DNA from 3 places in the Trinickia sp. NRRL B-1857 genome. Region 3 is predicted to be linked to each of the others. Evidence: predicted binding sites of a transcription regulator. Region 3 holds the regulator's gene; each other region holds the start of a gene.

Region 1 (10,765 bases), 1.3 Mb from region 3:
GCGATCGATGCGACGGGCCACTGGCTGACGACGGCGGGCGCCATCGGCGTGTTCGTCTACGGTACGCTGAACCGGTTGCTGCTCGTCACGGGTCTGCATCACATCATCAATTCGCTCGCATGGTTCGTGTTCGGCACGTTCACGCCCCCGGGCGGCGGCGCGGCGGTGACGGGCGACCTGCACCGGTTCTTCGCGGGCGACCCCACCGCGGGCGGCTTCATGACGGGCTTCTTCCCGATCATGATGTTCGGCTTGCCGGCCGCGTGCTTGGCCATGTTCCATGAAGCGCCGAAGGAACGCCGCGCGCTGGTAGGCGGGCTGCTGCTGTCGATGGTGCTCACCTCGTTCCTGACGGGCGTGACCGAGCCGGTCGAGTACACGTTTATGTTCCTCGCCCCGGTGCTCTACGTGATCCACGCCGTGCTGACGGGCTTGTCGCTGGCGATTTGCCAAGCGCTCGGCATTCACCTCGGCTTCACGTTCTCGGCCGGTGCGATCGACTACGTGCTGAACTACGGCCTGTCGACGAAGGGCTGGCTCGCGATTCCGATCGGCCTCGCCTATGGCGTCGTGTACTACGGCTTGTTCCGCTTCTTCATCCGCAAGTTCAACATGGCTACGCCGGGCCGCGAAAGCGCCACGACCGAAGCGCAAGTCGAATCGTTCGCAGCGGGCGGCTACGTCGCGCCGGCCGCGGGCGCGGCAGCCTCGCGTGCCGATCGCTATATCGCCGCGCTCGGCGGCGCGCAGAACCTGACGCTGGTCGATGCCTGCACGACGCGCCTGCGTTTGTCGGTTGTCGATGCGGAGAAGATTTCCGAACCCGCGCTGAAGGCAGCCGGTGCTCGCGGCGTGCTCAAGCGCGACGCGCGCAACGTGCAAGTGGTGATCGGGCCCGAGGCCGATATGATTGCCGATGAAATGCGTGCCGTCATCGCGGGCGGCGCCGCCGCCGCGGCATCGGCAGCGTCGGCCCCCGCGGCCGCAAAGGTGGCCGACGGCCAAGCCGGCCCGCTCGATCCGGACCCGATGCGTTGGCTCGCCGTGTTCGGCGGTGCGACGAACGTCGTGGCGCTCGATCCGGTGGCAGCCACCCGGTTGCGCGTGGTCGTACGCGATCCGGCCGCCGTCGATCGTCAGAGGCTTGCCGCGCTCGACGTGGCTTGGGTGTCGGCCGATACGTTTCACATCGTTTGCGGTCCGGCTGCGCAACGTTACGCGCAGCAACTGGCCACGCGGTTGCCGGCTTCGGGCGGCCCCTCGCCGCAGCCGGTTTAAGCGCAGGAACCGGCGCTTCGTTCGCGACGCGCCGGTCCAAGCGTCATACCCACGAAGACGGCGCCTAGGCGCCGTTTTTTTGCGGCTACGCGCGTGAGCGCTTGGCTTGCACGGTAGCCTTTTCGGTTCTCGATTCGAGCCACATGGCGTTGATGATGCCGAACCCCAGAGCAACGCCGATGCCGAGAATCCAACTGAAATACCACATGATTTGCTCTCCTAACTGACTGGGTTTGAAATCTTTCGGATCCGATCGATTCGCACTCAATACATCGAGTGCCGATTTTCTTCGAGTGCCGTTTGCGTTACCTTGCCGCGCATGACGCGATACACCCACGAGGTATAGGCGAGCACGATCGGCAAGAACACGACCACGGCCGCAAGCATGATTTGCAGCGTTAGCCGGCTCGAGGTCGAATCCCAGAGCGTCAAGCTGCTCTTCGGGTCGAAAGAGGAGGGCATGATGAACGGGAACATCGAGAAGCCCGCCGTGAGAATGATCCCGGTGATCATGAGGCCGGTCGCGATGAATGCCGTTTTCTCGAAGCGAGAGCGTGCGAGCGCGAAAGCGGCGAGCCCGGCGGCGAACGCGAGTGCGGGCGCAGTCATCATCCACGGAAAGCGGCCGTAGTTCGCGAGCCATAGCCCGTTACCCCGATCGACCGTCTTGAGCAGCGGATTGGCGATCGCGTCGAGCGGGGGCGCGCTTTCGATTCGATAGCCCGCGATCGACGTGGCGATCAAGGCGCCCGCGAGTGCGAACGTGACTAAGGCGACGCAACTCGACGCGCGCAGCGCGAGCGAGGCGCGTGCCGCCACGGCGCCGTCGGTTTTCATTTTGACGAAGGCGGCCCCGTGCGCGATTAGCATCGACAAGCTCACGAACCCGGTCAGCAGCGCGAACGGATTGAGCAGCGCAAAGAATGACCCGTGATACGTTGAGCGCATCTCGTTGTCGAACGCGAACGGCGCGCCTTGCAACAGGTTGCCGAACGCGACCCCGAACACGAGCGCCGGCACGAAGCCTCCCGCGAACAGCGCCCAATCCCAGGCCGAGCGCCAGCGCGGATCGGCGCGCTTGCTGCGGTAGTCGAAGCCGACCGGGCGGAAGAACAGCGCGAACAGCACGAGCAGCATCGCGAAGTAAAAGCCCGAGAACGAGGCGGCATAAACAAGCGGCCAGCTTGCAAACATCGCGCCGCCGGCTGTGATGAGCCAGACTTGATTGCCTTCCCAGGTCGCGCCGACGGTATTGACGACGATACGCCGCTCGTCGTCGGTCTTGCCGACGAACGGCAGCACGATGGCCGTGCCCATATCGAAGCCGTCGGTCAGCGCGAAACCGATCAACAGCGTGCCGATGAGCGCCCACCAAATCACCTTGAGCGTTGCGTAGTCCATGATGGTCCTTTGATCGATTCAGGTCGATACAAGCATGTGGGTCAAGCGGGCGTGTCGCTCGCGACCGTCGAAGCGGCACGCGGCTCCGCCGCATAACGGCCGGTATGCAGCGAGGCGGGGCCGAGGCGCGCGTACTTGAACATCAACGTGATCTCGATGACGAATAGCGCCGTGTAAAAGAGCGCGAAGCCGGCGAGACTCAGGTAGACGTCGGTCGCGGTGAGGCTAGATACCGAGAGATTGGTCGGCAAGATGCCGGCGATCGTCCACGGCTGACGGCCCACCTCGGCCACGACCCAGCCGAATTCGGCCGCAAGCCAGGGCAGCGGAATCGCCCAAACGGCCCATCGCAGGAACCAGCGGCGGCGTTCGTCGAGCACGCCCTTGCGTGCGCAAAGCCAGAACGCGTAGACGAACGTCGCAAGGAACAAGATGCCGAGACCGACCATCAATCGGAACGAGAAAAAGATCGGTGCGACCGGCGGAATCGTGCTTTGCGCCGCATCGTGGATCTGTGCGGGCGTTGCATCGATTACGCGCGGCGTGATCGGCTTGAGCAGCAGGCCGTACCCCAGATCGGCCTTATGCGCATCGAACGCGGAACGCGCCGAGGCGGACGTGTCGCCTTGCCTGAGTTGCTGCAAAGCGGCGTACGCCAGCATGCCGTTTTTGACGCGCGCCTCAGCCGAGGCCGCAAGATCCTTCAAGCCGACGACGGGCTCGTCGATCGAGCGCGTGGCGATCAAGCCGAGCGCGTAAGGCACGCGAAGGGCGTAATCGGTACGTTGCTCGGATTGATTAGGAATCCCGAATATCGTGAATGCGGCAGGCGGCGTTGCCGTTTCCCATTCTGCTTCGATCGCGGCGAGCTTCACCTTTTGGACTTCGCCCGTGTTGTAGCCCGACTCGTCGCCGAGCACGATGACGCATAGCGTCGAGGCGAGCCCGAAGCCGGCGGCGATCGTAAAGGAGCGCAGCGCGAATTCGACGTCGCGGCGCTTGAGCAGATACCACGCGGAGATGCCGAGTACGAACATCGACGCGGTCACATAGCCGGCCGACACCGTGTGCACGAACTTGACTTGCGCGATCGGATTGAAGATGACGGCAAACAGGCTCGTGAGCTCCATGCGCATCGTCTCGTAGTTGAACGCCGCGCCCACCGGATTGTTCATCCATCCGTTCGCGACGAGGATCCATAGCGCGGAGAGATTCGAGCCGAGGGCGACGAGAAACGTCACGCTCAGATGCTGCACTTTCGAGAGCCGATTCCAGCCGAAGAAGAATAGGCCGACGAAGGTCGACTCCAAGAAAAATGCCATGAGGCCTTCGACGGCGAGCGGCACGCCGAAGATATCGCCGACGTAGTGCGAGTAATAGGCCCAATTGGTGCCGAACTGAAATTCGAGCGTGATGCCCGTCGTGACACCCATTGCGAAATTGATGCCGAAGAGCTTGCCCCAAAATTGGGTCATGTCTTTATAGACGGTCTTATTCGTCATGACATAGACGGCTTCCATGATGACGAGCAGCCAGGAAAGCCCGAGCGTCAGCGGGACGAATAAGAAGTGATACAGCGCGGTAACTCCGAATTGGAGGCGGGATAGATCGACAACTTCACTACTGAGCATGGCCGACTCCTTGTGGCACGCGAGAGGCAGGAGAGGAAAGCAGTGCCTGAGCGACTGCGGCGGGGGGCATGGACATATCCGCAGCGCGAGGGTGATCGAAGAATGCGAGCTTGAGTCCCATCAAGAGCAGGAGCTTGAGCGTCAGCACGAGGGTGATGTCGCGCGCGAAGGTAGGGCGGCGCGTGAAGCGCGCGAAGGCTGCGCGAAGCGGCGCTCGCAAGGCATCGGACTGGGTGCCGGCTTCGACACCGGGTGTTGCGCGCGTGGATCGCATGGTCTCGTATCCCGTATTCGCAGAACCCGGGTCGCGGCGCTCGACTCGGTGACGAGGGGCTGCGGACGCGCGAGTTCTATGCGTTACGGTTGATCGTAGAGCCGGGTCGGGCGGCCGGTATTGACCTGCGACAATGGTGCGGCGCTAGAGCGCAGGGTGATGTGGCGCTAAATTTGTGCCGCGTGAGGAGGGGGGAAACTTCGCGTGACGGATAAAAAAATCCCGCCGCACAGGGTGCGGCGGGATCGATCGGCAATGGGGCGATACGCCGGGAAACGGCGTGCCGCCTAGGTGAATCGCTTAGGCGTATGCGGCCAAGGCAGTGCGCATCTTCTTCATGGCGCTGGCTTCGATCTGACGAATGCGCTCGGCGGAGACGCCGAATTCGTCGGCCAATTCGTGCAGCGTCGAGCCGCCCGAACCGTCATCCGCGACATTCAGCCACCGCGCTTCGATAATGCGCCGGCTGCGTGCGTCGAGCGAGTCGAGCGCTTGCGCGATCCCATCCGTTTGCAGGCGGTCGTTTTGACGCGCGGAGAGCACGGCCGTAGGTTCGCTATGCGAATCCGCCAGATAGGCGATCGGCGCGAACGATTCCTCGCCATCCTCGATCTGCCCTTCCAGCGCGATGTCGCCGCCCGATAGGCGCGTTTCCATCTCCGAAACTTCTTCCCGCTTGACGTTCAACTCCTTCGCCAAACCGTCGATTTCGTCGGGCGTGAACGCCTGCAACCCTTGTTTATGGCTGCGCAGATTGAAGAACAGCTTGCGCTGCGCCTTCGTCGTCGCGACCTTCACCATGCGCCAATTGCGCAAGATGTATTCGTGAATCTCGGCCTTGATCCAGTGGATCGCGTACGACACCAGGCGCACGTTTTGCTCCGGATCGAAACGCTTCACGGCCTTCATCAGACCGATGTTGCCTTCCTGAATCAGATCGGCGTGCGGCAGCCCGTAGCCCAAATAGTTGCGGGCGATCGACACGACGAGGCGCAGGTGCGAAAGCACCAGGCGGCGTGCGGAGTCGAGGCTGGCCTGCTCGCGGTAATCGGTGGCGAGTTCGCGTTCTTCCTCGGCGCTCAGCATCGGGATGCGGTTGACGGCCTGGATGTAGGCGTCGATGTTGCCGAGCTGCCCGGGCAGCATCGACGGCGCGAGCGTCATTGCACCTGCCGAAGCGGCCTTAGCGGTCGCCGGGCGCACGATATTCGGAAGGGTCATAGCGTTGCTCACGTAAGAAACTCCTTGTGAAACAGAGAACTGCTCAGTCACGAAGACAAACTCCACGGAGGATATTAGCACTCCCTTTTGCAGAGTGCTAAGCATTCGAGTCCGCTCTCGCGGCGAAGTTCCGTGACGCCTATCGAAATTGCGTTCCGATAGGGATTATTTTACGCCGTTCGCCGTTTCGTCGCTCGTCGCACATGCAGCGCACGTGCCGGAGCCGGCGGCGAGCCCTGAATACTATGTTGTGTGAAATGACGTCGTCGCGAAGGCTTCGCCCACAGTAAGATCATTCGACCCCCTGCGCCGTACAGGGATCAGTCGACATGTCTCCCATTCGTTGGAGTATCGAGATGAACAAGAAGAACGAATTGATACGCATCAAAGGCAAGGCAATGGGATGCGCGGCCTTCGCGACGCTTCTCGCCGCGGCGTCGGCGCACGCGCAAGCCTCTACCGCGCAGGCGTCGGAGCACCGGTTCGGCGCCCAGCTCGGCGTCGGTACCTCTTTGGAACACAGCGTCCGGGAGGCCGATCTCGGTTTCGTCTGGGACCCGGGCCTGAACTGGTGGGACACCGGCGGCTGGCACTTCGGCCTGACGGGCGAAGCCCATCTAAGCTACTGGCATACGAACGAAGGTGCTTCCCGCAACGACGTCTATGCGCTCGGTCTCCAGCCGATGGTGCGGTTCATCAAGAATCAAGGGGGCATCCGTCCGTACATCGAGGCTGGCGTGGGCGTGCGCCTGCTTTCGCATCCGACGATCAGCGACGAGTACACGGTGTCGACGGCCTTCCAGTTCACGGAGGTGGTGGGCGTCGGCGCACAATTTGGCGCGCATCAGCAGTATCAGGCGGGTTTGCGCTACCAGCACGTCTCCAATGCCGGTATCAAAGAGCCGAATCCTGGTATAAATTTCACCCAGCTATACCTGCAATACAACTTCTGACGGCGGCGCATTTGCGTGCCGGGTGCAAGGGGGCGGTGCGATGGCTGCAAAGGTGATCGAGGCGATTCGGGCGCTCGAGCGCGATCGGTTTCGCGCGATGGTGGATGGCGACGTGCCCCTGCTCAATCAGTTGCTGTCCGACAGCGTGAGTTTCGTGCATACCAACGGCAAACGCGAGACGAAACAGCAGTTCATCGACGCCATCTCCGGCGGGCACCGTCGGTATCGGCAGATCGAGTTGCAATCGCAAGACGTGTTGCCCGTCGGCAGCGATACCTGTGTCGTTACGGGGCGCGCGCTGTTGGAGATCGAGGCGAACAACGGCGCGTTGCTGTTCCCGATCGCCTATACCGCCATCCAAGCCCAAGAAGGCGGACACTGGCGACTCGTCGCTTGGCAAGCGACGCGCTGCGCACTCGAGTAGAGCCGCGCAGCGCGCCGGTGCGTCTCGCCCGCTCGTGACGGGCGAAGCGCCGGTTGCTCGGCGAACGTTCAAGCCGCGGCCGCCTCGTCGGTTTGCGCTCGCTCCCATCGGAGCCGGTTCAACGCGCTCACGAGCGCGTCGGCGGCCGCCGTTGCCGGATTGATGTGCACGCCGGCGCCGTAGCGCGGGCCCTGGGCGCTCGTATCGGCCCCGCCTTCCAGCGAGCAGGCGACGAAAGCCGCGGTGCGTCCATCGCTCGTGGGAGCGGTCTCGACGTCGCCGATTCGTACGCGCTCGCCCGAGGCCCCCGACAGCGTATCTGCCATGGCGCGAACCCACGCTTCGCCGCTCTCGTACTCGGCGGCCGTGTCGATGCGGGCGAGCTCCCGGTGGCGCCATCGGATGCTTGCCTCGACGCGCTCGGCCGGTCCGGTCACCTCGAAATATTCACGCGAGAAGAGGGTGCATACGGCTTCGCCCGTTACTTCGGCACCCGAGTCGTCGGCGATGCGCTGCACGGCTTGGCTGAACTCGATCTGCACGCGGCGCGGCGGCGCGAAGCCGAGTCCCTGTTCGAGCAGGAAGGCGGCGCCGCCTTTGCCGGATTGACTGTTGACGCGGATCACCGCTTCATAGCCGCGTCCGACATCGGCCGGGTCGATCGGAAGGTACGGCACCTCCCAGAGCCGATCGCTTCGCTGTTGCGCCAAGCCCTTGCGGATCGCGTCTTGGTGAGAGCCGGAGAAGGCCGTGAAGACGAGTTCGCCCGCATAAGGGTGGCGCGGATGGACGGCGATCGCATTGCAGCGCTCGACCACGCGGCGCACGGCGTCGATATCGGAGAAGTCCAGACCCGGATCGATCCCCTGTGTATACAGATTGAGGGCCAGCGTAACGAGATCGACGTTACCCGTGCGCTCGCCGTTGCCGAACAGGCATCCTTCGATGCGATCCGCGCCGGCCAACAGCGCCAATTCGGCGGCCGCCACCGCAGTGCCGCGATCGTTGTGCGGGTGCACCGACAAGACGATGCTGTCGCGGTAGGCGAGGTTGCGATCCATCCACTCGATCTGGTCGGCGAAGACGTTGGGCGTCGCGGCCTCGACGGTGGCCGGCAGGTTGACGATCATCTTGCGCGCGGGCGTCGGCCGCCAGAGCGCACTGACCGCATCGCAGACTTCGCGCGCGAACGCGAGCTCGGTCATGCTGAACGTTTCGGGCGAGTACTCGTAGGTCCACTGCGTGCCGGGCCGCCGCTCGGCTTGTTCCTTGATCAGCCGCGAACCGTCGACCGCCAGTGCCTTGACCTCGTCCTTCGATGCGTTGAACACGATCCGGCGGAACGACGGTGCGATCGCGTTGTATTGATGGACGATCGCGCGGGGCGCGCCTTCCAGCGCCTCGAACGTACGGGCGATCAAATCGGCGCGCGATTGCACGAGCACTTCGATCGTCACGTCCTCGGGGATCCGTTTTTCGTCGATGAGCTTGCGCACGAAATCGAAGTCCGTCTGCGAGGCCGAGGGAAAGCCCACCTCGATCTCCTTGAAACCGATGGCGACGAGCATCTCGAAGAACTCGAGCTTGCGCTCGATGCTCATCGGTTCGATCAGGGCCTGGTTGCCGTCGCGCAGATCGGTGCTCATCCAAATCGGGGCGCGCTCGATGGTGCGATTGGGCCATTTGCGGCCGGCCAACTGCACGGGCGGGAAGGGGCGGTACTTTGCGGCAGGGTTGCGAAGCATGACGGACCTCGGTTCGTCGGGTCGTTTGCGAAACGCGGCGGATCGAGCGGCTGGCCGATTCGCGCTTGGACGCGATGCTGCCACGTCGGCGATTTCGCGATCCGTCCGAGCGGTACTCGGGCGAATGCTGACGACTACGGGTTGTAAAGGAACTGCGCTTGGGGGTGAAACGAAAAACGGCTTGGGATACTGCTGGAGGACCGCGCGGACGAAGCGCGGCGCTACGCCTGGCTTACGCTAGTCGTAGCGATAGGGGCCGCGCTAGGCGGCCGGAGGTAATTCGGAGGGGGTTCAGGATCGAACACATAAAGCGCACTCTATGACAGCGCGCAAGGCGCTGTCAACAGGACAAGCTTCGTCAGGTTCGCACAATCCGCACGATTTCCTGAACTTGGCGCTCGAGCGTGGGAGGAACCGGCGCATGTCCGTCCAAGACCGCGCGGATCCACTGCGCGGTCGTTTCGGCGTCGCGCGCGGACGGTAAATCGGGGCCGATGTCGTCGGGCGAGGACCGTTCGGGCGACACGAGCGTTTGGGCGACGCCGTCGTGAAGCCAATCGATTTGCACTTGGCGGCGCGTGTCGGCGACGGCTTCGCCTTCGGTGCCGCGGGCGAGTAAGGCGCCCCCGGCGGCGGCCTGCGGATGTCCGAGAAAGAGCGCGGCCAGACTGTCGCGATACGAAGGGTGCGTGTAGTTGACGAGCCTCAGGCCCGCCGGCGCGAACGGTTGCAAGATCTTGATCAGCGTATGCGTGGAGTTGCGCACGCCCATCACGCGCCGCAACGCGAGCAAGCGCGCGAGCTTGGGCGCCAACACCTCGACGGGAGCGAAGGCGACGCGGCGCTCGCCGAGGGCGGTCTCGATGTCCGCATGCGAACTCGACGCGGCGATGCCCAAGCACGCGAATATTTCGGCGCTCGTCACGCGGCCGGGGTCCTCGGTCACCCCGTGCACGAGCGTGGGCACGCCCTCCCGAGCGAGGAGCAACGCGAGCAGCGGCACGAGATTCGGTTGCTTGCGCGCGCCGTTGTAGCTTGGGATGGAGACCGCGCCTTGCACCCGCAGCGGCTCGATCGAGGCTTGCGCGGCGGCGAGCATCGCGGCGAGCTCCTCGGCCGTTTCGCCTTTCAGGCGGTAGGCGAGCAAGACGGCACCGAGCTCGACGTCGGAGACGCGACCGTCGAGCATCGCGGCATAGAGCGCATAAGTGTCGTCGGAGGAGAGCGAGCGGGCCCCATGCGGGCCGCGCCCGATTTCCTTGATAAAGCGGGCGCACGGGAAGCGATCGGCGGTGGATGCGGTCATGAGGCGCGAGGGGAGCGGCAATCGCTCGTGTAAGGGTGGAAGTTAGGCGAGTATCGCATTCCTCCGCGATCTGGCAAGCCGGCGCACCGCCGCCGGGAACGCGCTCGCGCTAAACTCGACGTTTTCGCCCAGCCTGAGCGCAGCGGTTCGCGGCGCTCGATGAACCATGGAGAAAGCGCGATGGAGTATGTATTTCCCCCGCCCCCGGTTGTCGCCGTGCCGATCGCCGAAAGCAGCGATGCCGCGAGCACGCGCGAGTGCTTCGCCGTGCGCCGTATTTACTGTGTAGGCCGCAACTACGCAGCGCACGCGCGCGAGATGGGGCACGACCCGGAGCGCGAGCCGCCGTTCTTTTTCTCCAAGCCCGCCGATGCCGTGGTCTACGTCCCGCCGGGAACGACGGGCGAGTTTCCCTATCCGTCGAGCACGCAAGACGTTCACCATGAGATCGAGTTGGTCGTTGCGATCGGCCGGGCCGGCCGCGATATCGCCGTCGAAGATGCCCTCGACCATGTCTATGGCTACGCGGTCG
Region 2 (10,765 bases), 210 kb from region 3:
AGCAAATCGCCACCGGCATCACAAGCGAAAGAGCAGCAGAGGCAGTTGGCGTATCTCAGGCGGTAGGCTCGCGCTGGTTCCGCTATCGTGGCGGCATGCCACTATTTATGTCGAAACCTATATCGGGTAGGTACTTGTCATTTGCCGAACGAGAAGAGATCGCATTGCTCTCCGTCCAGGGCCTCGGGGTGCGCGAAATCGCCCGCCGCATAGAACGCAGCCCATCGACCGTGTCGAGAGAGCTCACGCGCAATGCCGCAACACGTAGTGGCTGCCTTGAGTATCGTGCTTCAGTCGCGCAGTGGAAAGCGGAACGATTCGCCAAACGACCAAAGTCGACGAAACTGGCGACCAATGTGCGGCTTCACCGCTACGTGCAGGAACGCCTGGAGGGCAAGGTGCACGACGCTGATGGCCGTGAGATTGCCGGGCCGCGACAAGCACCGTTCAAGGGGCGAAACAAACCCCATCGCGGTGATCGCAAATGGGTTAATGGCTGGTCACCCGAACAGATTGCCAATCGATTGCAAATCGACTTCCCCGATGATAAGTCCATGCGTATCTCTCACGAAGCCATTTACCAGGCCCTCTACATTCAAGGACGCGGCGCGCTCAAGCGCGAGCTGGTAGGCTGCCTGCGCACCGGCCGTGCGTTGCGCGTTCCCAGAGCCAGGGCGCAAGCCAAGGCATGGGCGCACGTGAGCGAGAACGTGATGATTTCCAGCCGCCCTGCCGAGGCGGAAGATCGGGCTGTGCCGGGCCATTGGGAGGGGGACCTGCTCATCGGCCTGAACCGATCCGCTATTGGAACGTTGGTAGAGAGATCAAGCCGTTTCACTGTGCTCGTACATCTGCCTCGTGAAAAAGACTATGGGCTGATTCCACGCACGAAAAACGGGCCCGCGCTGGCCGGCTACGGAGCTGTCACTATGGCCAACGCACTCAAGAAAACCGTGACGGACCTGCCTGCCCAGTTGTGGCGATCATTGACGTGGGATCGTGGCAAGGAACTGTCCGATCACGCCCGCTTCACAATCGAGTCTGGTGTAAAGGTCTTCTTTGCCGACCCTCACAGCCCGTGGCAGCGCGGCACGAACGAAAACACGAACGGCCTTCTACGACAATACTTCCCGAAAGGCACAGATCTATCGCGGTGGGGTGCTCGCGAGCTTCAAGCCGTCGCCAATACACTGAACAGCAGGCCGCGGAAAACGCTCGGCTGGAGGACACCTGCTGAAGCTCTGGACGAGCACCTAAAAACTGTTCAACAATTCGGTGTTGCGACGACCGGTTGAATGCGCCTTGACACCCTTGGTCCGAATGATGGATCACCCGCTCGGGCCGGCGCTGCGTGAGCGCCATGTCGAGCGCTCGCAGCATCAACTCCGTGTACAGATGGTTGGACATTGCCCAGCCCACGACACGGCGACTGAAGACATCGAGCACCACCGCTAGATACAGGAATCCTTCGTCCGTTGGAATGTAGGTGGCGTCGGCCACCCACAGGATGTTAGGCCCGTCGGCGCTGAAGTGACGACGTACCAGATCCGGAGCGCGCCGTGCTCCCGCGCGTTGACGCGTGGTCTGCTTCCAGTGCCCGCGGCTCGCTCCACATAGTCCGGCCAAGCGCATCAGACGCGCGACGCGCTTTCGTCCAACATGCACGCCCTCGCGCCCAAGCTGGATATGGATGCGCGGCGCGCCGTAGGTACCACGCGAACTCGCGTGCAACGTTCGGATGCGGCAAAGCAACTGCGCATCACTGCCTGCCTGCTTCGACGGCTCTCGTACGAGCCACGCGTAGTAGCCGCTGATGGAGACACGCAGCAGCCGCGCCATCGTGGCAATGGGCCAGCGGGCCCGGTTCGCCTTCATGAATCCGTACCCTTCGGCGGTACGACTCCGGTCTCCCGGGCGAACCAGGCAGCCGCGTGAGAGAGTATGTCGCGCTCCGTTTTCAGTTGCCGGTTTTCGCGGCGCAGACGCGTGAGTTCCTGCCTCTCGGCCGTGGTCAATCCGTCCTGGCGAACACCGGCGTCGCGATCGGCCTGTACGACCCAGTTGACGATGCTTTGCGCCGTCGGCTCGAACTCGCGAGCCAACTCCTCAGGCGTGCGTCCCGCCTTCACCAGTTCGACCATCTGTGCCCGGAATTCCGCCGGATACGCCTTCCGATGCTTGCCCATGACGGCACCTCCTCTTCAAAAGAATAGGTGTCCGTTTTTGCGGGTCAACTTCACTCCGTGTCGTACTCTCGAAAATCTTTGAACGCGTGAGTGTCCCGGCATAACCAGTCCTTTCGAGCGCATATTGGGTCATGCTGATTGCATATTAAGTATCTAATAGAGGGCATGTCGCCAGCGATTGCGCTAGTGCAAATGCGATAGAATTATCTGCCATGTGCAATCTGCCTTAAAAAAACGGCTTTGTGCGAGACGGGGGATACAAATGGTTTGTCGGGTGAGATATCTCAATAGCGCCGGCATCATGCCGCGCGAGATCAAGGGGGTGGACGCACTATCGAGAGCGTTCCCAGCAGAGTGGCTTCTTTACGTTTCGCTCAATTGCTTTCCCCGCAACCAGGATCCGATGGAAATCGATGCGGTCGTGGTGACTGACGACCAGATCCTTCTGCTCGAGATCAAGGACTGGAACGGCACGTTGACCTCCAAAGGAGACCGCTGGTTTCTCAACAAGGCACCCCGCAAGCGATCGGCTGTCATTGCCAGCGAGGAGAAGGCAAAGAAGCTCAGGTCTGTGATCAAGGGCGCAAGCTCTTTGGCGGGCGCCTTCACCGTTGAGGCCCGGGTCGTGTTCACCGGTACTGCGGGCGCTTCGAACCTGCCGCCTCAAGAGGCCGCACGGACCTTGACGCTGGCAGAAGCATGCCTGATAGGCGATCCTTCCAAGCGGTACAACTACATCCCCAAGGGCAAGATCCAGCTGAAAAAGGCCTATCACTTCGAGGCGGAATTCGAAAAGGTGTTCAACAACCCCAGACTATTCCAGCGCTCGGAAATGGACTGGTCGGGCTACGCCGTTACAGAGAAGGACGTCTTTGTGCATCCGCGCGGAGTATGGCATGACCACTTTTCGCAGCGGAAAAGTGAGCCGCGTATCAAGGGGATGGTGAGGACATGGTCGTTTGATCGTCTTCCCGTCGGGCTCAATAGCGGTGAAATGCGCAAGCTGGTGGCCTTACGAGAGACCAACGTCTTCGGGTACCTCGAAGACGTTCGGAGCGATCTCATCAGTCGAAATCATGTTCTCAAGGAGGCAGTTGCACCTGACGACGAGATCTCGACGGATCACTTCGAGGTGCGCCATCTGGGATCCGGGTGGAATCCGCTGGACCGATACCTTGTGCAGCAACGCGAGGACCTAAGCACACAGGACCGTTTGGTCATTGTCTCGAGCTTGCTCAATATCGTCGCTCACCTGCACCGCGATAACGTGACACACCGCGACATTGGCCCAAGGTCGGTCTGGATTGGAAGCCACAGCGACCTTGCGCTGACGGGATTCATGTCATGCCAGTTGCCGGACAAGAATTCAGTTATGGATTGGCTTAAGGACCTCCGTGGATATGCGCCTTTCCTTCCTGAGGACGCGACGGATGCCGTGAGCACTGGCCGTCAGCGGGACGTTTATTCGTGCACTTACCTAGCGGCACAGATCCTCCTCGGAACTGCGCCATCAGAGGGCGACCCCGAGTGGGTCATCGCGTCTTTGCCGTCTGAACTTTCAAATCTCGCCGATTGGTTTCGTCGCGGCATGGCGGCGGAGCCAGCGCAGCGGTTTCCCGACGCGATTGAGCTTGGGGATACCTTTTCGGCGCTTGTCGAGGACCGCACACCGGATGGCTTCGATGCAGCTCTTCTGGACCGGTTTGAATCAAATATTGTCCCATTTACGGCTTGGCCACCTACGTCTGCCGGGACAACCGTCGGGCTGAAACAGACCTATCCTCACGAGAAGGACGGCCGGACTCTCATGGTCAAGGTCTGGATGTCCCTGGTTAGGAATCGCTCGTTGGCAAGCGACTGTGCGCTTCTTCGACTGCTGCAAAGTGTAGACTTGTTGCGAAGCGCTCCTGTCAAGGGGCTCCCGAAGTTCATCGCATACGGCCTCTCCCCAGTCGGCTTGTTTGTGGCCTACGAGCGCTGCGAAGGTACTCCGCTAGCGGCCGTGACGGTACTCCCAGAAAACGCATCGCTGTCTCTCGCCTCAGAGTTCCTGCGTTCGGTCTCAGCATTGCATGAGCTTGGTTGCGAGCACGGTGATATATCGCCGGCCAATGTGCTGATTGATGTGGGCGCAGATTCAATTTCTCTGATCGACCCATTCGATGTGTCACCAACGGGGGATGGCACTGTCCGCACGCCTTCGATGTGCCCCAAGAATTGGGAACAGTTGAATCAGGCGGCCATCGACCGGTACGCAGCCTTAAAAGTGACGTGCATGCTGCTGGAGCTCGATCCCGGCGAGCGGGCAAAAGATCTACTTATAGAGCTCACGACTGAGCTTGATAAGCCGGTGATCGAGTCGTTGCAACTTGCCACTTCGCTGCTTGCCAAAGCGGCGGCCGCAGCGTGCGCACCGCCCGTGCGAGAGTTTGTGCTGCGCTCGTCCTCACCAAACCACAATTTTGGAAACGCGGACAGAATCTATGTGCGCCGTAAAATCGAGGATAGCGGTGTAACTACTTTCGTCCTTACGACAGTAAATGCCCAGCTGATTCTGTCCGGGGAGGGAATGCGCCTGACAAACCAGTGGTTCAGGCCAACTTACTTCACGACTCTCGCCTACGAGTCGACGTCGGGATACGACGATTTGCCATTCCATATAACGGTCGAGCATGGCACCGAGGCTGGGTTCGACGAGCTTTACGTTTACCTTTGTGGATATGAGCGCTTCGCTCTTCCGGCACGGGAATCCCTCTCGTCATCACGCCCGTCGCACTTCGATGTGGCATGGCATTGGAAGAAGCTCGTAGAGCTCGAGGAGGATGCTCGCGTCGAGATCGCCATCACGGAAATTCTGTCTCAGCGCGACCAGGCGTTGGTGTGTACGTACGAAAACTTAGGCAAGGACTTCGATTTCGATGAGGAAGACATCATCGAAGTCTACGCAGGCAATCGTCGGATTGGCCACGTCGATCTCACGGCTAGCGCATTGCCCGCAGCGATCGGCATCGTTTGTACTCGTGGTCGTGTCTCGGAAGGCGATCGGCTCAGGCTCGCCGGGCGACGTGAGCAGACGTCGATGGACCGACGTGCGCGAGCCGTTCGCCGCATTCTGGACTACCGCTCGGTCATCTCGAACCTGATCGACTACTTCGACCCCAAGAAGCAGCTCGATCCGACGGCATTTGATGTACGAATCGAGGACGATGAACTCAACTCCTATAGCCTCAATGGCGGCCAGCAACGGGCCTTCCGTCAACTTCTCGCGGCGGGACCGGTGGGGCTACTGCAGGGTCCGCCGGGGACGGGGAAGACACGATTCATCGCTTCCTTCGTCCACTGGCTTCTCACCTGCGGAGGATGTCAGCGCATCCTAATCGCTAGCCAGTCCCACGAGGCTGTCAACAACGCGGTTGATTCATTACTGCGATTGCATAAAGATCGCGGTACACGCCCCAGCCTTCTGCGCATTGGTTCGAAAGGCATTACGGAGCGGATACGGCCGTACCACTCAGTGGAATTGCGTGAACGTTATAGAGTGAAGTTCGAAACTGCCGCTAAGTTCCGATTTGGTCAACTTTCGGCGGCCCTCGGAGTTGATCGAGCCTACTCATCCGAACTGTTCGACCTAGACAAGCAGGTTGGCACGTTGGCACGCCGATGCGCGAACGTGCAAGAAACGCTGAAGGACGATGAGGCTCAACTGGCCATCGACCGAGAACGCAACCGGGTGCAGCGATCGCGCGTGGCGGACGCCTTCCGCTCTGCCTTCAAGGCATTTGCGGGGCGGGAGCCGGATGTCAATCAAGCGCTGCAAGAATACGAGCAGCTTGTCGCTGACCTTGTCAGGAAGCACCCTGAGGTCTCGCCCGCCGATGTCACAGCAGCGAGCAACGCATTGAAGCTCACCAACGACTGGCTGCATTCTCTGGGGTCGCCCGGGAGAAACTTCGAAGAGTTTCTTGCCAAAACGCGTAGCGTCGTGGCAGCGACTTGCGTTGGGGTTGGCCAGACACGGATCAGGATCGATTCGCAGGTCTTCGACTGGGTAATTGTCGACGAGGCCGCGCGGTGTACCCCCGGGGAGTTGGCAGTACCCATTCAAATGGCGCGACGCGTGCTCCTCGTCGGGGACCACCTACAGTTGCGACCTATGTTAGACAGAGAGATGTTGGATGATCTACGCTCATACAGTCCAGATGTAAGCCCCGAGGAACTGATCAGAAGCGACTTTGAGCGTGCGTTCACCTCTGACTACGGATTCGAAATCGGAGTTCGGCTTACCGAACAATACCGAATGGATCCGGCCATCTGTGCGATGGTGTCGCGATGCTTCTATGAAGCGCACGACATCCGGCTCGACACGTCCAAGGATCGCGAGCCTACTTTGAAACAATCGGACATTGAAGTGCCATGGCTCTCGACTCCAATGGTGTGGGTCAATACTCAGTGGCAACAGGGCAATGAAGAAGTGAAGCGCGATGGCGATACGACATACCACAATCCTGCCGAGGTGGATGCTGTGATGGCCGTGTTGGAGCGTCTCTCGGCAGACAAGAAACTAGTCGACGCCTTAGGGCGGCTGGATGATGAAACTCCGATCGGTGTCATCTGCATGTACAGCGGTCAGAAGCGTGAACTCGAGTCTGCATGGTCGCGTAGACCTTTCGATCCCAGATTCAGACGGCTAGTACGCATCGACACCGTGGACTCTTACCAAGGCAAGGAAAACGCGATTGTCATTCTCTCGTTGGTTCGCAGCAACCGTAGTGGTGCGACGGGCCATGTAGGCAGCGCCAACCGATGCAACGTTGCTGCCTCACGCGCTAAGGAACGGCTCGTCATCGTAGGAGACTGCAAGATGTGGGGCGAGCAAGTGCCTGCACAATCGCCGATGCGAATGGTACTCGAGTACATGCGAGAATACGCTTCGTCATCCACGGTTCTGTCTGTTCAGGAGCTGACATGAACATGGCGGCCATTGAGTCTTTCCAAACGAACACCTTCGGCTTCAATCTGCCGTGTAGACAGTTTGTCATTGCGGCAGAGCGAACGCGAGAGCGGCGACTTCCGATGGTCGATGAGTTTGTTCTTCGCACTCTGCACTCCGTTCGGTCCATCACCGCCCCACGGCTCGCGCGCTTTTTCGGGTTTGAAGGAAGAGACCTTGGTATTGTCATCTCTGACCTACAATCCCGGGGCCTCGTGGTGCTGGAAGGTGAGACTCTGACGCTGCACGCTTCTGCAAAGGAGTTGTTCCGAACGTCGGATGAGTCGGCTCCCACGATCACCGTCGCAGAACCGATGCATGCCGACGTATGGTTCGACCTCGTCACCAAGCATATGGTGGGTGGCCGTGGTTTGCGTAATGTCCCGCACCTCATCTCTCTTCAAGCTCGACAGACGCTGGACGAGAGCGAGGCTGGCGCAGCGTTCCATGACCACTTCCGAGAATACTTGCGCGTCGCGCGCGGCGACAAGAGCGCGGATGAGTGGAATCTCTATTCCATACTCGATGTTCATCCTGGCCGATACAGCTTCGTCCAAATTGGAGGCAGTGAGGTTCTCACCCTCGACCCGGCGCCAAAACTGGAGGCTCGTCTGCAACTGGACGACTACGACCGTGGGGGGCGCACAAGGCGACTGACGGAGGCTATGACTGCGGAGCTGAGCACGCGGGACCAGGCGGCTCCGAGTCAGGTGTCCTCGAACGAGTTCGCACGGCTGATCGGCAAGGACGATTTAGCTCGCTGGACGCGTGCGGACGCGACGTTCGATTTGGCAGGTTGGTATGCCCATGAACTCAGATCAGGTGCTGAAGTTGCCGCGCCGCTCGTAGGCTACCCATATGTCGAAAGAAATCGAAAGGTTATCGCAAAGCTTCTCGACGAGGCGACACTTGACGTCGGCGAAGGGGGGCGCTCAGAACTATGGTGGTTACGTCCTGGGGGATCTCGATGGGGAGCCACCGAGGATCTTCCGTCCACGCTGGAGGCGCTTCGCTCGACAGTACGGGCATGCACCAAAGGAGGTGCGCTGTTCACAACTCTGGTGTCTCCGGCGGCGGTTAGTGCTAGGGAAGCCCAAGCCTTCCAGCGGATATTTGATCGAGGTCTTCACGCGCCTGCGGGAACGGCCCCGCTTGCCCTTGAGATTTTGCTCGTGGCCGAAGCCTTGGCGGTCGTCTCGGTAATGGTTCCACTGAGCCAATCGGTTCATGTCCCGATCGGATATGTGACGATTGACGAAGATGCCGTTAAGCGCATCGCAGAGATGAGTCGGATACGTGGCTTCGCAGTTGAGGGTACTCGTTTGTGGCCAAAGGCCGAGCGAACCTAGCTCACGGGTAAAGGCGGAGGCTTTGAGACGGTGGCCCTTGATCCCGAATCGGGGCTCGGCAGGCCGTAGTGCCATCCGGCCGGGCTTAACCGACACAAATTTCCAATAATGGGGGGCGAACAAGAGCTTCCCGTGCGTCATTGGCTTGTCACGTCATCCGGTCGGGTTGCCGCAATCCTCGCCTCGATAGAGGTCGGGGATTTCCCTGGGCGAGTTCGAATGGCGTGATGCACTGGCCACTTCGTTACTTGCTGCGGGTAGCACTCGTATCCACTCAGTTCACTGGGCGCGTGACCTTCAGGTTGTGCTATCTCGTTGTTTTAATGACGAAGATGGGTGATAGGCGGCCTGCGCCTCTAGCCCCAGAGGTTCCAACTTAAGCGAGCAAAGTTCAACGTTGAGTGAATCTCGACAGGGGAGGCACCCCCAAAAATTCTCCCCCCACCCCCTTCTTGAATTTGCCAAGGTCGGTCCATATAATTAGCACTCGCTGCACTTGAGTGCTAACAAAGGTTTCGTCCGGGTCGCGCTACGCGGCCTCAACTTAAGCGTTTTTCAGTCTCAAACCAAGAGAGGAGTAAGCATGAACCTTCGTCCTTTGCACGATCGCGTCATCGTGAAGCGTTTGGATCAGGAAACCAAGACCGCCTCGGGCATCGTGATCCCTGACGCCGCCGCCGAGAAGCCGGATCAAGGCGAAGTGCTCGCGATCGGGCCGGGCAAGCGCAATGACAAGGGCGACCAAATCGCGCTCGACGTTAAGGTCGGCGATCGCGTCCTGTTCGGCAAGTACGCTGGCCAGACCGTTAAGGTCGACGGCAACGAACTGCTGGTGATGCGCGAAGAAGACATCATGGCGGTCGTTCAGAAGTAAATCCCGTCCAGGTCGATATTTCATAAAGATTTCAAGGAGTTAAAAGATGGCAGCTAAAGACGTCGTATTCGGCGACAGCGCTCGCGCCAAGATGGTTGAAGGCGTGAACATCCTTGCGAACGCAGTGAAGGTCACGCTGGGCCCGAAGGGTCGCAACGTCGTCCTCGAACGCAGCTTCGGCGGCCCGACGGTCACGAAGGATGGCGTGTCGGTCGCCAAGGAAATCGAGCTCGAAGACAAGCTCCAGAACATGGGCGCGCAAATGGTCAAGGAAGTCGCTTCCAAGACCAGCGACAACGCCGGTGACGGTACGACGACGGCCACGGTGCTGGCACAGTCGATCGTGCGCGAAGGCATGAAGTACGTCGCATCGGGCATGAACCCGATGGACCTCAAGCGCGGCATCGACAAGGCCGTGCACGCCGCCGTGGAAGAGCTGAAGAAGATCAGCAAGCCCTGCACGACGAACAAGGAAATCGCTCAGGTCGGCTCGATCTCGGCGAACAGCGACACGTCGATCGGCGATCGCATCGCTGAAGCGATGGACAAGGTCGGCAAGGAAGGCGTGATCACCGTCGAAGACGGCAAGTCGCTCGCCGACGAGCTCGAAGTCGTCGAAGGTATGCAATTCGACCGCGGCTACCTGTCGCCGTACTTCATCAACAACCCGGACAAGCAAGTCGCCGTCCTCGAAAACCCGTTCGTGCTGCTGCACGACAAGAAGGTTTCGAACATCCGCGATCTGCTGCCGGTGCTCGAGCAAGTGGCCAAGGCCGGCCGTCCGCTGCTGATCATCGCTGAAGACGTCGAAGGCGAAGCCCTCGCAACGCTCGTGGTGAACAACATCCGCGGCATCCTGAAGACCGTTGCGGTCAAGGCGCCTGGCTTCGGCGATCGTCGCAAGGCGATGCTCGAAGACATCGCGATCCTGACGGGTGGCCAAGTGGTTGCCGAAGAAACGGGCCTGACGCTCGAAAAGGCGACGCTGCAAGAGCTCGGTCAAGCCAAGCGCATCGAAGTGGGCAAGGAAAACACGACGATCATCGACGGCGCAGGCGACGCGAAGAACATCGAAGCGCGCGTGAAGCAAATTCGCACGCAAATCGAAGAAGCGACTTCGGACTACGACCGCGAAAAGCTGCAAGAGCGTGTCGCGAAGCTGGCTGGCGGCGTGGCCGTCATCAAGGTTGGCGCGGCGACCGAAGTCGAAATGAAGGAAAAGAAGGCACGTGTCGAAGACGCGCTGCACGCAACGCGTGCCGCCGTTGAAGAAGGCATCGTTCCTGGCGGCGGTGTTGCACTGATCCGCGCTCGTGCGGCGATCTCGAGCCTGAAGGGCGTGAACGCCGATCAAGACGCCGGTATC
Region 3 (10,765 bases):
CGTTTGACTTCCAGACCTGCGATCCGGCCCGCGTCCTTCGTGGCTTGACGCTGGCTGTCGTTGAAGTACGCCGGCACCGTGATCACAGCTTCCGTAACCGGCTCGCCCAGGTAATCCTCGGCCGTCTTCTTCATCTTGCGCAGCACTTCCGCCGAGATTTGCGGCGGAGCGAGCTTCTGACCATGCGCCTCGACCCAAGCGTCGCCGTTGTCGGCCTTCATGATCTTGTAGGGCATGAGGCCGATGTCCTTTTGGACTTCCTTTTCCTCGAAGCGGCGGCCGATCAGGCGCTTGACCGCGAACAGCGTGTTCCGCGGGTTCGTCACCGACTGACGCTTAGCCGGCGCGCCGACGAGAATCTCGTTGTCGTCCATGTAGGCGATGATCGAGGGGGTCGTACGCGCGCCCTCCGAGTTCTCGATCACTTTCACCTGATTGCCTTCCATCAACGCCACGCAAGAGTTCGTGGTGCCGAGGTCGATGCCGATAATCTTGCCCATTTTTCCTGATCTCCGAAATATTCGATCGCTTCGACGGGGGGCGCTTCGTTTGCGCCACCGCCCGCTCAATTCAAACCTGCACTCAACATGTGTGCTGAGCCGCCGTTTTCAAGGCCTTCACACCGCTTGCCACCGCCGGCGTCTCGTCGATTGTTTCGGCGGGCGCCTTCCGCATCTCGAAAATCAAAATACGGTGACATCGACATCGCGCGCTCATTGCTCGCGCTTTCTTTTATGCGGCGAACGGCCGGCCTCGGATTACTTCGGCTGCGCGACCGTCACGAGCGCGGGACGCAGCACGCGATCGGCGATCACATAACCCTTTTGCAACACGGAAACGACTGTGTTCGGCTCCTGCTCGGCCGGCACCATCGAAATAGCCTGGTGGCGGTGCGGATCGAATTTTTCGCCCACCGGATTCACCGCCACGACGCGCCCCTTTTCCATCGCGCTCGCGAGCTGGCGCAGCGTCAACTCGACGCCTTCACGCAGCTTCGTCGCGTCGCCGGACGTATCCGCCAGCGCAGCTTCGAGACTGTCCAACACGGGGAGCAAATGCTCGGCGAAACCTTCGATCGCGAACTTGCGCGCCTTGCTGACGTCCTCGGCGGCGCGGCGGCGTACGTTTTCCGTCTCCGCCTTCGCGCGCAGGTAACTCTCGTTCAGCTCGGTGATCTTCGCCTGTGCATCGCCGAGCGCGGCGTCTGCGCCGGCAGCGCCGGGCTCTTGCCCAGCGCCGGTTTGAACTGCAACGTTCTCGGCCGCACTTTGCGCGGCGGCGTCGGAGGGTTGCTGTTGCTGGCTGGCCGAATTGTCTTGCGTATTTTCCATGTCGCTGAAAATCGTCCAAAAAGTGAAATCGATGCGACGGCTGGCCGATGCGTCACGTCACGGGCCGCCGGGCCACAGATCCGAATTTCTCACGGTCCGTTGCCGAAAAACGACGTTACCGTCGCGCGTCGCGAGGCAAATGGGGGCGCCAGGAGCCGTTTCAAGCCCTTGGCCGCCCATTTTTTGCACCAACGGCACAAATGTGGAAACGAACGGTAACACCGGTTACGGCAGAACCGCGAAAACGGCGTTGAGCGCCATCGTGGTTTGCCCTACACTGACCTCATGCGTTTCGCGTCCGGCGAGGCCGGGCGACCGAGCGCTGCCGCATCGCCCATCCGACGCTTACGTCCGTATCGCCTTTCTCCGCGCGAGGGAGTACCGTGAAACTGACCTTTGCCATCGCCGTGGTCGCACTGGTACTCGTCGCGGGAACCACGACCATCTGCTTGTCCGGCGCAGTGACCGATTGCACGACGGAATACGGCGGCGCCCACGCGGCCATGGATTCGCTGTTTACTCCCCACCCGAAAGCTTGTCGATGACGCGCCGGTCGCGCTTGGTCGGCCGTCCTTGCAGCCCGGCCGCGGGTTCGCGGTAAGTCCGGCGGCGCTCCGCTTCCACCTCGCGCTTGGCGCGGCTATCGGCCGTTTCGGCATAAAGCGTCTGCGCGACGCTCGCCGGCCCGCGCACCTCGCACACGCCCAGCACCTGAATCTCCCACACGATCCGCTCGATCTCGATCGTGACTAAGTCGCCCACGCGCACCTCCTTCGCCGGTTTCACGCTCGCGCCGCCGATGCGCACGCGCCCTTTTTCGACGGCGTCAGCCGCGAGCGACCGCGTTTTGAAAAACCGCGAGGCCCAGAGCCATTTGTCGATGCGCATGCGCGCCCCGGGTTCAGTCGAAATCTTGTAGTTCATCTGAGCGATGCCAAGGAAAACAAAGAAGCACGGGCTCGAGCATCGAAGCACGCAACGACCCTGCCCGGAATAAGGCCGGAGCCGGAGCCCGAACGAGCCGCGAGCCGTCGTCCTCCGATCCGTCCGCTCATGCCGCTGCTCATACCGCCGCGCCTACCGGCACGCCTTCGAGGACGGGCCAGCCTTGCAACTGCTGAGCGACGATTTCGCCGAGTGCCCCGATCCAGGCTTGCGCTGCGTTCAAGCAAGCGATCCGATGAAATTCCTTCCCGCCTGCGTGCAGGAACTCATCGCGCACCTCGAGACCGATCTCCTCGATCGTTTCGAGGCAATCCGCCGTGAACCCGGGGCAAAAAACGTCCGCGCGGCGCACGCCCGCGGCGCCGAGTTCGCGCAGCGTGGGAGCCGTATAGGGCTGGAGCCACTCGGCGCGGCCGAAACGCGACTGAAACGTCACCAGACATTCGGTCGGCGTGAGCCCAAGCGTCGCCATCAATAGCCCGGCCGTCGTGCGGCACTGATCGTGGTAAGGATCGCCGAGATCGAGCGTTCGCTTCGGTACGCCATGGAAACTGAGCACGAGCCTGTCGCCGGCCGCAAAATCGGGCTGGCCATGCGACGCCCAGTACCGCCGTACTTGCTCGGCAAGCGCGGCAATATAGGCAGGGTGGTCTGCATAGTGGCGCACCGTGCGCACTTCGAGCTGGTTGCGCATCCGGGCAAGCGCGGCAAAGGCATCGTCGAACGCCGTTGCCGTCGTCGAAGACGAGTACTGCGGATACATCGGCATCAACAGCACGCGCTCGGCGCCCGCGAGTTTCAATTGCCCCAGCATGGCGCCGATACTGGGCGTGCCGTAGCGCATCGCGTAATCGACGAGCACCCGGTAGCCGTTCGCATGCAGCAACTGACGCAGCGCCTCCACCTGCTTTTCGGTATGCACGCGCAGCGGCGAGCCTTCCGGCATCCAGACCGAGGCGTATTTTTTCGCCGACGTGCGGCCGCGCAGCGGCAAGATCAGGCCGCGCAAGAGCGGCTGCCAGACCAGCGCCGGAATTTCGACGACGCGCGGATCGGACAAGAACTGGGCCAGGTAACGGCGCACGGCGCGCGGCGTCGGCGCGTCGGGCGTGCCGAGGTTGATCAGCAGCACCGCGACGCGATGCGAGGCGGCAGGCTGCGACGGCAACTCGAGATCGAAACGCATGAGCAATAGGATGTGCCCGAAGGCGAGGCATCAGCGAGGCACAGGGCCTGCGCCGCTTAGGTTGACGTGAGCGTCATTATAGCGGGGGCCCTCGGCGCGGTCGGCTCGGCCGTCCGGTCAATGGCGCGCGGCCGGCAACCGGTGCACGATGCGCCATGACCCGGGGCTAAGGACGGGGCGGGCCCGGCCGCACTACGGTCGAGCTACGGCTGACTCAGGGCGGTGGAAAGCAGGCGTGCGGTGATATCGACGATCGGAATCACGCGGTTGTAGGCCATTCGAGTCGGTCCGATCACCCCGAGCGTGCCGACGATCTTGCCGTTGACCTCGTAGGGTGCCGTCACCACGCTCATTTGCTCGATCGGCACGAGCGTCGATTCGCCGCCGATGAAAATCTGCACGCCTTGGGCGTGGCTCGATACGTCGAGCAATTGAAGGAGGCTCGTTTTTTGATCGAAAACGTCGAACAGCTTGCGCAGACGCGCCATGTCGGACGAGAGGTCGGCCACTTCGAGCAAGTTGCGCTCGCCCGAAATCAGGACGGTCTCGCTTTCGTCGCTCTCCTCCGTGCTGGCGGTGACCGCCGCATGCATGAGCGCCGTCATGTCGCCGCGCAACTGGTCGATTTCCTCGCGCAGCCGCCGGCGCACTTCGTCGAACGAGAGCCCACCGAAATGCGCATTGATGTAGTTCGACGCCTCGATGAGCTGCGACGGCGAATAGTCGCGCTGAGTCGCCATCATCCGGTTTTGAACGTCCCCTTCAGGCGTGACGACGATGAGCAAAATGCGCTTGTCCGACAGGCGCATGAACTCGATCTGTTTGAAGACGTGGCTGCGGCGCGGCGTCATCACGACGCCCGCGAACTGCGACAGGTTGGACAGGACGCTCGCCGCGGCGGCCACGACCTTCTGCGGCTCGCCCGGCTTCAACGTCTTGCGCACCGCGCGTTCGACGGCCTCGTCGTCTTGGATCGGCTCGACGGTCAGCATCGTGTCGACGAACAGCCGGTAGCCGCGCGGCGTCGGAATCCGGCCGGCCGACGTGTGAGGGCTCGCGACCAACCCCAGCTCCTCGAGGTCCGACATGACATTGCGGATCGTCGCGGGGCTCAGCTCGAGCCCCGAATAACGCGACAGCGTGCGCGAGCCGACGGGCTGGCCTTCGGCGATATAGCGCTCGATCAGCGTTTTGAGGAGAGTTTGTGCGCGGGGTTCTAGCATGACGCAAAATTTTAGCCAAACAACGTGCCCCCCGGGAGCGCGTGACGGCGCTCGATCGTTCGCGGGCGCACGGCATTGACGGGCAGGCCGGGCGCAAGCGACGCGATACCGGCGGCGGGCGCGCCTGGCCGCCGGCGTCTTATCGGGACACCGTCATTCTAGCGACAAATCGCCGGAGCGGGACGGTGTGGACGTGGGTCTCCATCGAGGGCAAACCACGACGACGGTTCTTTTCGACACCCACCTATGGTGTAATGCCGGCATGGAAATTGGCAGCCAGTTCAAGACTGTGGCGCTCGTGGGGCGCAGCAACACGCCAGGCATCGGCGAGCCGCTGACGGCGCTCGCCGCCTGCATCGAGAAACGCGGCTTTCAAGTCGTGTTCGAAGCCGAGACCGCCCGCGACATCGGCGTGACCGGCTATCCCGCGCTGACGCCCGCCGAGATCGGCGCGCGCGCCGACGTCGCCGTCGTGCTGGGCGGCGACGGGACGATGCTCGGCATCGGCCGGCAACTCGCGCCGTACCGCACGCCGCTCATCGGGGTGAACCAAGGCCGGCTCGGCTTCATCACCGACATTCCGATCTCCGAGATGAGCCAGCGCGTCTCCCAAATGCTGGCAGGCAGTTTCGAGCGCGAGGAGCGCACGCTGCTCGAGGCGCGCATCGTCCGCGAGGGCGAGCCGATCTACCATGCGCTCGCGTTCAACGACGTCGTCGTGAACCGGAGCGGCTTTTCGGGGATGGCGGAGTTGCGCGTGTCGGTCGACGGGCGCTTCATGTACATCCAGCGCTCGGATGGGCTCATCGTGGCGACGCCGACAGGCTCGACCGCCTATGCGCTTTCGTCGCAGGGACCGATTTTGCATCCGCAACTGCAAGGCGTCGTGCTCGTGCCGATCGCCCCGCACGCACTGTCGAACCGCCCGATCGTGCTGCCCGACAACTCCAACGTCAGCATTCAAATCATTGGCGGGCGCGACGTGAACGTCAACTTCGACATGCAGTCGTTCACCGCGGTCAAGCTGAACGACACGATCGAGGTGCGTCGCTCGCGGCACACAGTGCCCTTCCTGCATCCGGTCGGCTACAGCTACTATGCGACGTTGCGGCAAAAGCTCCACTGGAACGAGCACCCTTCGGACGAGCAGGGCGATGCCCAGGTCCCGTAACCCGGACCGCCGCCCTTCTTGCCGGCTCCGCAAGACACGCCGTTAATACGACACCCATGCTCCGCCACCTCTCGATACGCGACTTCGTCATCGTCGCCGCGCTCGACCTCGAATTCGACCGCGGTTTCACCGTCTTTTCCGGCGAAACCGGCGCAGGCAAATCGATACTTATCGATGCGCTCGCCCTTACGCTCGGTGCCCGCGCCGATGCCGACGTCGTTCGCACCGGCGCGACGCGCGCCGACCTCACCGCCGAATTCGACGCCGGCGCGCACGTGGCCCAATGGCTCGACGAACATGCGCTCGGCGGCGAAGAATCCTCGGGCGAGAGCCGCGTGTTGCTGCGCCGCGTCGTCGACGCGGGCGGGCGCTCGCGCGCCTTCATCAACGGCACGCCGGCCACGCTCACTCAGTTGCGCGAGGTGGGCGAGATGCTCGTCGACATTCACGGGCAGCATGCGCATCAATTGCTCATGCGGCCCGACGCGCAGCGCACCCTATTCGATACGCATTCCGGGCTGACCACGATCGCAGCCGCCGTGGGACGCGCCCATCGCGCCTGGCGCGACGCGCAGCAAGCGCTCGAACTCGCCACATCGCGCGATCGCGAACTACAGCTCGAACGAGAACGGCTGGCCTGGCAGCTCACCGAACTCGACAAGCTCGCGCCGCAGCCGGGCGAGTGGGAAGAAATCAGCAACGAGCATCGGCGGCTCGCCCATTCGGCCAATCTCATCGAAGGTGTACGCGGCGCGCTCGACGCCCTATCCGAAGCCGACGACGCGATGATCGGCCAACTCGGCTCGATCATTTCGAAGCTCCGCGATCTGGCCGACATCGATCCGGAACTCGGCGATGCGCTCGCCGCGCTCGAGCCGGCCGAAATCCAGTTGCGCGAGGGCGCCTACTCGCTGACGCACTATGCGCAGCGTCTGGAACTCGATCCCGATCGGCTGGCGCAAGTCGAGCATCGGCTCGACGCGCTGCATTCGCTCGCCCGGAAATTCCGCCTGCAACCCGAAACGCTGCCGCAGGAACATGAAGCGCGTCGTGCTCAGCTCGCGGCGCTCGACGCGGCCGCCGATCTCGATGCGCTGACGGCTGCCGTCGAAAAAGCGCGCCAGGCCTATATGACCGAGGCCAAGCAGTTGTCGAAAGCGCGGGCCAAGGCAGCGAAAGCGCTCGGCGCCGCTGTCACGACGGGCATGCAGGAACTGTCCATGGCCGGCGGGAGCTTCGAAGTGGCGCTCGTGCCGCTCGCCGAGGGCGGCGCGCACGGTCTGGAACAGGTCGAGTTTCGCGTGGCCGGCCATGCCGGGGTGCCGCTGCGGCCGCTGGCCAAAGTCGCCTCCGGGGGCGAACTGGCGCGGATTAGCCTCGCGCTGGCCGTCATCGCCAGTGCCGCCAGCCTCACGCCCACGCTGATTTTCGATGAAGTCGATACGGGTATCGGCGGCGGCGTGGCGGAAGTCGTCGGCCGCTTGCTGCATCAACTCGGGCGCGACCGGCAAGTCTTGTGCGTGACGCACTTGCCCCAAGTCGCCGCGCGCGGCGACCACCACTTCCAAGTGGCGAAGGCCGCGGCATCGGGCGGCACGACGCTCTCGACCGTCGTCTCGCTCGATCACGCGAGCCGCATCGAGGAAGTGGCGCGTATGCTCGGCGGGTTAGAGATCACCGCGACGACGCGCCGGCATGCCAAGGAAATGCTCGCCGCCTAGCGAGCGGACCGCATCGTCGCGGCCGCCCCAGGCAACCTCGCCACCTCGCATCTAACCGAACACGCGCCGCCAGAGCGTGAGCACCGTCTCTCGCTCCTGCGCGACGCGCTCGTGCGGCACGCACGCCTTTTCCATACCGTCGAGCCGCAACTGGTGCTGGAGCTTGCGATACGTGCGGTAGGCGGCGCCGACCGCCTCCGCTTCGTCGGCGCTCATGAGTCCGAAGCGCGCCACCTCGCGCAATAGCGCGATGTTGCCCGTGTTGCGGATGAGCTCGGGATCGTGCGCGGCATGCAGCAGCACCCAGTACTGAACGACGAACTCGATATCGACCATGCCGCCGCGATCGTGCTTGACGTCGAACAGCTCGCCTCGGTTCGGATGACCCGCCGCGACGCGCTCGCGCATCGCCACGATTTCCGCCGCGAGCGGCCCGCTCTCGCGCGGCGTCGTGAGCACGCACTGACGAATCTCCTCGAACGCTTGGCCGATCTGTGCATCGCCCGCGCAAAACCGCGCACGGGTCAGCGCCTGATGCTCCCAGACCCAAGCCGTGTTGGCGGCGTCGCCTTCTCGCAACTGATAGCGCCGAAACGCCCCGAGGTCCGTGATGAGCAGCCCCGATTCGCCGTTCGGGCGAAGCCGCAAGTCGATATCGAAGAGCGTGCCGGCGCCCGTCGCCGTGGTCAGCCACGTAATGAGCCGGCGCGTGAACGTCGAGTAAATATCGGCCGCCGCATCGTCCGGATCGTCGTAAAGAAAGATCAGGTCGAGATCGGACGCGTAACCCAGTTCCTTGCCGCCCAATTTGCCGTAAGCGATGATCGCCACGCGCGGCACCTCGCGGTGTCGCTTCGGCAACTGCTGCCAAACGGCTTCGAGCGTCACGTCGAGGACCGAATCGGCCAGCTCCGACAAACGATCGCTAACCTGCTCCACCGTCAGGCGGCCCGCGAGGTCGATCAGCAAGATGCGAAAGACCTCGGCCTGATGCGCATGGCGCAGCAAGTCCATCTGCTGCTCCACCCCGTCCGCCGCCGCGAGCCGCGAACGCAGCGATGCCTTGAATTCGGGCCAGTCGAAGGGACTGCCGATCGCTTCGTCGTCGAGCAATTCGTCGAGCAACTGGGGGTGCCGAATCAAATAGCCGGCAGCCCAGCGCGACTCGGCCAGCACGTCGAGCACACGCTCGAGCGCCGCCGGATACTCGTTGAGCAGCGCGAGGTAAGCGCCGCGGCGGCCCACGGCTTCGAGCAGATCGATCATGCGTGCGAGCGTCGGCGCACGCTTGGGCCGCGGCTCCATCGCCGCGACGGCATCGAGCGCGCGTGCCGCAATCGTGTCGAACCGTTCGCGGTTGCGCTCCGGAAGCCCCTGGTAGCGCGCCGAACGGCGCACGGCACTTAGACGCGCATGGACTTGCTGCGGATCGTCGAAACCGGCCGCGCTCAGGCGCGCGATCGTTTGTTCATCGGCCGCTTCGTCTTCGAGCACGCAGTCCCAGAGCTCGCCGGCACGCACGGCTTGCGCGCCGCCGCTTTCCGAACCCTGCGCGTGCGCGCCGGCCTTGTCCGCGAAGATCTGATCGAATTGCGCCTCGACGCGCTCGCGATGGCCGTCCAGCACGGCCGCCATCGCGGCGAAATCGGCAAACCCCATCGTCTCGGCAAGTCGCGCGCGCTCCTCGGCATCGACGGGCAGCGCATGGGTCTGGGCATCGTGACGATATTGCAGCCGGTGCTCGAGTTCGCGCAGGAACCGATAGGCGTTCGACAATTCGGCGCAGACCGACGGCGCGATCAGGCCGCGCGCGGCGGCGTGCCGGAGCACGGCCAGCGTCGGCCGGATCCGAAAGCCGGAATCTTGGCCGCCGCGAATCAATTGAAATACTTGCGCGCTGAATTCGATCTCGCGGATGCCGCCTCGGCCGAGCTTGATGTCGTCCGCCTTGTCGGGGCGCATCGTGGCGCGGCGCTGCGCCTCTTCGCGGATCTGCCGATGCAGAGAACGGATCGCACCGATGACGCCGAAGTCGAGATAACGCCGGTAGACGAATGGTTTGACGAGGGCCTCGAGCTGCTGCGACAGACGCCGGGCCGCGTCGCTGTCCTGCTCCGATACGAGCCGCCCCTTGATCCAGGCGTAGCGCTCCCATTCGCGCCCTTGCACGTAGAAGTATTCTTCCAACATGCCCAGGCTGCAAACGAGCGGCCCCGAATCGCCGTTCGGGCGCAACCGCATATCGACACGGAACACGTACCCGTCCGCCGTCGTTTCGGCCAATGCGCCGATCAACCGGCGACCGAGGCGTGTAAAGAATTCCTGCGTCGAGATCGCTGCGCGGCTACCGCCGGCGGTTTCGCCGTCATCCTCGTAGACGAAGATGAGATCGATGTCCGACGAGACGTTGAGCTCCCGGCCGCCCAGCTTGCCCATCCCGACCACGCCCAGCGTCAGGCGATTGCCGTCCGCCGCGCGCGGCTCGCCGTAAAGCGCTTCCAATTCGTGCGAGAGGACGTCGATGGCACGCTGGATCGCGGCCTCGGCCAAATCGGTCATGGTGGCCGTCACTTCGGCGACATCGGCTTGCCCGGCCAGATCGCGCTCCATCACCGCGCAAAAGACTTCCGTCCGTAAGCGGCGCAAGGCGCTCCCCAGCGCCTCTTCCCCGATCGGCGCGCCGTGCGCCGCACCGGCCGCCTGGCGGCGTTCGGCGATGAGTTCGCGCAGCCGCGAATCGATTCGCTCTCGCGTGATCGGCGCCTCGGCCCAGGCGGCGATGCGGTCCGCCAACTCGGGACGCGCGGCGATCGCGCGGGCGGCATACGTAGAATAGGCGGAACTCAGCAGTGCGGCGGCAGTCATGGATAGGCGTGGCTCGCTTGTTGCAACGGTAGCGGCAGCCGCGCGTTAAAGTGGCTTGCTGCAACGCAATGCCGTCAGCCGCGAATCGGCTGCGAGTATTGCGGGCGGCGTACGTTCTCGCGCGCGGGGACGGGCGGCCGCTGTGATACATTTCGTCGTCCGAGACGCCAAACTACCACATCCCCGATTCGCCGCCGCAGTATGTCCGACAGCAAGGAATCCGCCGAAGCCGCCGTTGCCGGACCAGCGCATCATGAACATCGACGGCTTCGCCGCATTCTGAAGTTCGCCCTGGCCGTCGCTTTTCTCGTCTACTTCATAGT

Evidence for each region. The regulator HrcA, encoded in region 3, represses chaperone genes, less so after heat shock. The targets are predictions, from matches to a motif close to TTAGCACTCNNNNNNNNNGAGTGCTAA.
Region 1: the regulator HrcA is predicted to act here: its motif matches at 5,880-5,906, upstream of rpoH (RNA polymerase sigma factor RpoH).
Region 2: the regulator HrcA is predicted to act here: its motif matches at 9,006-9,032, upstream of groES (co-chaperone GroES).

The regions. Positions count from the first base shown of each region.
Region 1 covers NZ_JBFLUK010000001.1:2,170,569-2,181,333, reverse strand. Annotated here, with positions in the region: gene nagE (N-acetylglucosamine-specific PTS transporter subunit IIBC) at 1-1,278, shown strand, start outside; gene cydX (cytochrome bd-I oxidase subunit CydX) at 1,364-1,486, opposite strand; gene cydB (cytochrome d ubiquinol oxidase subunit II) at 1,543-2,679, opposite strand; gene AB1286_RS09630 (cytochrome ubiquinol oxidase subunit I) at 2,721-4,310, opposite strand; gene cydP (cytochrome oxidase putative small subunit CydP) at 4,300-4,584, opposite strand; gene rpoH (RNA polymerase sigma factor RpoH) at 4,885-5,817, opposite strand; gene AB1286_RS09615 (acyloxyacyl hydrolase) at 6,162-6,758, shown strand; gene AB1286_RS09610 (nuclear transport factor 2 family protein) at 6,799-7,182, shown strand; gene leuA (2-isopropylmalate synthase) at 7,251-8,927, opposite strand; gene ybiB (DNA-binding protein YbiB) at 9,286-10,233, opposite strand; gene AB1286_RS09595 (fumarylacetoacetate hydrolase family protein) at 10,414-10,765, shown strand, end outside.
Region 2 covers NZ_JBFLUK010000001.1:3,721,196-3,731,960, forward strand. Annotated here, with positions in the region: gene AB1286_RS16620 (IS30 family transposase) at 1-1,295, shown strand, start outside; partial or broken gene AB1286_RS16625 (IS3 family transposase) at 1,351-1,875, opposite strand; gene AB1286_RS16630 (transposase) at 1,872-2,186, opposite strand; gene AB1286_RS16635 (AAA domain-containing protein) at 2,488-7,155, shown strand; gene AB1286_RS16640 (hypothetical protein) at 7,152-8,525, shown strand; gene groES (co-chaperone GroES) at 9,109-9,399, shown strand; gene groL (chaperonin GroEL) at 9,446-10,765, shown strand, end outside.
Region 3 covers NZ_JBFLUK010000001.1:3,509,448-3,520,212, reverse strand. Annotated here, with positions in the region: gene dnaK (molecular chaperone DnaK) at 1-500, opposite strand, end outside; gene grpE (nucleotide exchange factor GrpE) at 759-1,331, opposite strand; gene AB1286_RS15745 (RNA-binding S4 domain-containing protein) at 1,848-2,255, opposite strand; gene hemH (ferrochelatase) at 2,395-3,462, opposite strand; gene hrcA (heat-inducible transcriptional repressor HrcA) at 3,666-4,685, opposite strand; gene AB1286_RS15730 (NAD kinase) at 4,948-5,856, shown strand; gene recN (DNA repair protein RecN) at 5,913-7,577, shown strand; gene glnE (bifunctional [glutamate--ammonia ligase]-adenylyl-L-tyrosine phosphorylase/[glutamate--ammonia-ligase] adenylyltransferase) at 7,629-10,442, opposite strand; gene AB1286_RS15715 (YhdP family protein) at 10,644-10,765, shown strand, end outside.